DNA from 2 places in the Marinobacter nauticus ATCC 49840 genome. Region 2 is predicted to be linked to the other one. Evidence: riboswitches for the same ligand, from Rfam matches in the RefSeq annotation. Region 2 holds a riboswitch; the other holds the start of a gene.
The links. Region 2 has a riboswitch for cobalamin ahead of MARHY_RS01040 (TonB-dependent receptor domain-containing protein). Riboswitches for the same ligand answer to the same signal wherever they lie in the genome.
Positions count from the first base shown of each region.

Region 1: linked by a shared signal. The riboswitch ahead of MARHY_RS18110 (ribonucleoside-diphosphate reductase subunit alpha) and the one ahead of MARHY_RS01040 (TonB-dependent receptor domain-containing protein) in region 2 are both predicted to bind cobalamin.

Region 1 covers NC_017067.1:3,934,110-3,936,504, forward strand. Annotated here, with positions in the region: gene MARHY_RS18110 (ribonucleoside-diphosphate reductase subunit alpha) at 1-1,381, opposite strand, end outside; cobalamin riboswitch at 1,513-1,709, opposite strand; gene MARHY_RS18115 (DUF3047 domain-containing protein) at 1,854-2,395, shown strand, end outside.
Region 2 covers NC_017067.1:238,131-240,525, reverse strand. Annotated here, with positions in the region: gene MARHY_RS01040 (TonB-dependent receptor domain-containing protein) at 1-876, opposite strand, end outside; cobalamin riboswitch at 1,034-1,230, opposite strand; gene cobD (threonine-phosphate decarboxylase CobD) at 1,265-2,329, opposite strand; gene cbiB (adenosylcobinamide-phosphate synthase CbiB) at 2,326-2,395, opposite strand, start outside.

The DNA.
Region 1 (2,395 bases), 290 kb from region 2:
TGTCGTGGGTACGGCGGCGCTCATCGCCGGTGTTCTTGCGCAGTTCCAGGAACTCTTCGATATCCAGGTGCCAGCTTTCCAGATAGGCACAGACCGCGCCCTTGCGCTTGCCGCCCTGGTTCACCGCCACGGCGGTGTCGTTGACCACTTTCAGGAACGGCACCACGCCCTGGCTCTGGCCGTTGGTGCCCTTGATGTGGGAGCCCAGGGCCCGCACCGGCGTCCAGTCGTTGCCCAGACCACCGGCCCATTTGGACAGCAGGGCGTTATCGCGAATGGCCCCGTAAATGCCCTCCAGGTCGTCGCCCACCGTGGTCAGGTAGCAGGACGACAGCTGGGAATGCCGGGTGCCGCTGTTGAACAGGGTGGGCGTGCTGGCCATGTAATCGAAACTGGACAGCAGCTCATAGAATTCGATGGCGCGGGCGTTGGGGTCGTCCTCACGCAGCGCCAGGCCCATGGCCACCCGCATAAAGAAGACCTGGGGCAGTTCCAGGCGGGCCTTGTTCCAGTGCAGGAAGTAACGGTCGTACAGGGTTTGCAGGCCCAGGAAGCCGAACTGGAGATCGCGCTGCGGTTTCAGGGCGTTGCCAAGGCGTTCCAGATCAAAGGCCGCCAGGGCTTCGTCCAGCAGTTCGTAGCGGATACCGGCGTGAACAAAGGCGCTCAGGGCCTGTGGATAAATCTCTGCCAGCGGAAGACTGCGGGGCAGGTCCAGGGCTTCCGCTGTTTCCAGGCGGAGCTGTTCCAGCAGCAGGCGGGCGGTTACGGCGCTGTAGTCGGGTTCCCGTTCAATGCGGCCCCGGGCGGTCATGATCAGGGCAGACAGGACTTCAGTCTCTTCAATGCCGTCGTAAAGGTTGCGCAGGGCATCTTCCACCAGCGAATCGCCGTCAATACCGTCCAGGCCGGTGGCCGCCTGTTCCACCTGCTGCTTCATCAGGCCCAGATCCAGCGGGGCGATGCTGCCATCGGTTTTTTTCACGGTCAGGTGCGGGTGCGCTTCCACCGGCTCGTCCACGGCGCGCTGGCGGGCGTGTTCTTCACGGTACAGCACGTAGGCCCGGGCCACTTTCTGCTCTTCGGCCCGCATCAGGGCCAGTTCCACCTGGTCCTGGATGTCTTCGATGTGCACCTTGCCACCGGCTTTGAGGCGGCGGCTGATGGCCTGCACTACCTGTTCGGTAACCCGGTGCACGGCGTCGTTGATGCGGGCGGAACCGGCTGCCTGGTCCCCTTCCACCGCCAGGAAGGCTTTGGTTACCGCCACACTGATCTTGGCCGGGTTGAAACTCACCAGGGTGCCGTTTCGTTTGATAACTTGCAGGGATTGGGTATCGGTCGCGGGGGCCGGGGGTTCGGCAATGACAGTGGCTGTCATGGTGCTCTCCTGAATTCGCGTTGGTTCCGTTTCACCCTCGCGAACGCAGTGGCACACCTTGCCCCGAATACGGGCAGGCCTGACCAATCTGCTCACCCTTGAATCGCGAAGGTGCAGTCCAGAAACCCATGGGGGGCTTCTGATCCCTGGCAGGTCTTCGGACTCAGGGGCGTGAACCTTTCAGCTCTGCCTAACGTGGCGACTTCCCGGCTTGCGCCAGTGTCATCTTGCCACGCTCGTTCCCCAATACCGCTGCGCGTCAGTTCCGGATTCTCACCGGATTCCCGACTACCCTGTGATCAAGATGATCAGAGTTTGATCACAATATATGGTAGTTAACCAAGGACCCGATCACTATATAGGGCCGAATACGCCAAGACAAGGCACTTTTTGCAACAGAGCCTGTCCATCTCCAGACCACCGGATTTGAGGAATGAATGTGAGAATTTCACTGCTTTTGGCCAGTACCCTGATGCTCGGTCTCGCCGCCAGCCCGGTGTGGGCAGACACAGACCGGCTAACCCGGTTCTCCACCATGACCTCACTGGAGGACGGCTGGGAGCCCCTGACCTTTCCGAACATCGAGACACACACCCGCTACACCCTGGACACGGACGACGGCCAGCAGGTGGTCCGTGCCGACGCAGACGCCAGCGCTTCCGGGCTGATTGCCCGTGTTGAGCTGGTGCCCGGCGACTCGCTCACGCTGTCATGGCGCTGGAAGGTGTCGAACATCTACGAAGCCGGCAACGCCCGCGAAAAGTCCGGTGATGACTACCCTGCCCGCATCTACGTCGCCTTTGAGTTTCAGCCGGACAAGGCCGGCTTTTTTGAACGGGCCAAGCGCAAGACCGTGGAAGTGCTGTTCGGCGAGACCCTGCCCGGCAACGCCCTGAACTACATCTGGGCCAATCAGCTACCAGAGCAGAGCATGGTCGCCAACGCCTACACCGACAAAACCATGATGATTGCTGTCAACTCCGGGCCGTCGCGGGTGGGCGAATGGGTGACCGT
Region 2 (2,395 bases):
ATTGAATGTGGGCGTAACGTTGTCGGTTTCGTCCCGGGATTCAGAGAACTGAAGTGAATGACGCCAGTAGTCACTCACCGGGGTTTCCAGCCCGAAGCCGATGGTGCGAATCATGAAATCAATTTCGCCGCCTTCGTATTCGGTGTTGCCCTCGCTTTGCACCATCACAAGGCTGGCTTCTCCGCCGGAGTCCAGCTCATGGACGACACGTCCGATACCGGCGGTGTTGCGGAAGCCCCGGTCGTCACCATCGGTGATCACTGCTGTACCGTCGGTTTCTTTATGCAAACCACTCAGGCTGAAACGGGTATTTCCAGCGCGGGCAGCAACACCGGCACTGCCTTTCTGAGTGTTGAAACTGCCTGCACCGGCTTCTACCCAACCTGCCGGCGTGTCTTCCGGGTCCAGCGTAAAAGCCTGCACAACGCCACCGACAGCATCGGAACCGTAAAGTGAGCTCCGGGCGCCACGGACAATTTCCACCCGCTCAATCAGTTCAACGGGAAAGTACTGCCAGGAGGGACCACCGGATGTGGCCGAACGCAGGCGCACACCATCAACCAGCAGCAGCGTGGAGTCGTTGGCCGTGCCGCGGGTGTAGACACTGGTGGTTTTTCCGAAGGAACCGTTGCCGGTCACGTTGATGCCGGGTTGTCCTCGCAGCAGCTGGCTGAATTCTGAGGGGCTTTGCTCGCGGATGGTTTCTTCGTCTATAACCGTGACCGATGACAGGCTTTCACCCGCAGTCAGAGGCCCAAGGGTGGCGGTAACGACAATCGGTTCCAGCTTGCGTTCATCCGACGCTTCATCGGCGGCAACAGCAGGCAACGCCAGTGGCAACAACATCAGGACGGGAAGGGCTTTGGCAGTACTCATAGCTTCACTCACGTTTCACCGCACGCACCCGTACGGTCGATCAATTAACTGCGGAGGAAGACAGACTGCTCAGACGGGGGTGGAGGGCATGTCAGTAAATGCGAGCCAGGTTCACCCACCGCCGTCGCCCTCCGCAACGTCTGGTGTCCGGAACCCAAGGTTCCGCCTTTCAGGCCGGTCTCCGGGCTTACAGGCGGAGCCTGTGCTCCGGGGCAACCACCTTCCCATGCCATTGGCACAGTGGCGTACTGGGTTGCCTTTCACCTGATTACCGTTGCGGGGGCAGCGCCGGAATGTCACCGGCTTCCCGTTTCACTGCAGGCACTCCTCCGGACTATCGCCAGCCTGGACAAAATGCATACAGCACCTGAAATCGCGGGCAAGACTATCAACCAGGGTGGGGGTGGTCAATGAGATATGTTAATTCAGACAACGCACCCTCCAGCCGTTGCCAACCGGTTTCATCCGGCGGCAAACCGAAGCGCAGGGCTACGGGTGCGTCAAAACGCCTGACCAGAATGCCGCGGCAAGCCATCTGATCAGCAATGTCCGCTGCGCGGGGATGTTGAACCGTTCTGAAGAGCAGAGTGCCGGTGGGGGACGACAACCCATATTGTCTGAGCAGGCCGTCCATGCGCAGCCTGGCCGTTTGCAGGCTGGCACGAGCCTCCACCTGCCAGGCTCTATCCTGCAGCGCCCTGGCCATCAGGTACCGGGCCGGACCGCTGACCGTCCAGGGACCAAGTTCGTTCGACATCTCGCGCGCCAGACCAGGGTCGGCCAGGACCGCGCCGGCACGGAGACCGGCCAGCCCGAAAAACTTGCCCAGTGAGCGCAACACGATCAGCCCCGGAGCGCCCGCCCACGGGTCCAGGCCGAAGCCCGGCTCGCCCTCAATAAACGCCTGATCCAGCACCAGCCAGCCATCACGCTCGTGCAGCCGCTCGTGCCAAAACCGTAAACGGACAGGATCCATCAGCTTCCCGGTCGGATTATTCGGCTGTATCCAGACCACCACATCCACAGAATCCAGCCACGCCAGCTCCGCTTGCATAGTCGCCTGTTCAGGAATCGCCACCACGTCGAAACCCGCTCGCCGCCAGGCATGACCATGCTCACGATAACCGGGCATGGGCACGGCCACCCGACCGAAACCATGCTTACGGGCACGAATCGCTGGCAGGGCCATGATCGCCGCCTGGGAGCCTGCCACAGGCAGGCAGCAGGCACACTCCGGTGCCCCGGCCCAGATACGGATAATCTCTTCCAGCCCATCCTCCGGCTCCGGCAGCCGTTGCCATACCTCCGCCGGAATTGCCGGAACCGGCCAGGGCACAGGATTAATACCGGTGGAGAGATCCAGCCATTGTTCCGGAGGAATGCCCCAGCGCTGAGCCGCGGCCCTCAGGCGGCCGCCATGCTCCGGCAAATCAGCACCATCGAACGCTGTCACCCGATACCTCCCGGCCAGAACGCATTCAGACTTGCGGCCAAAGCCAACAACACCAACAGCCACAAC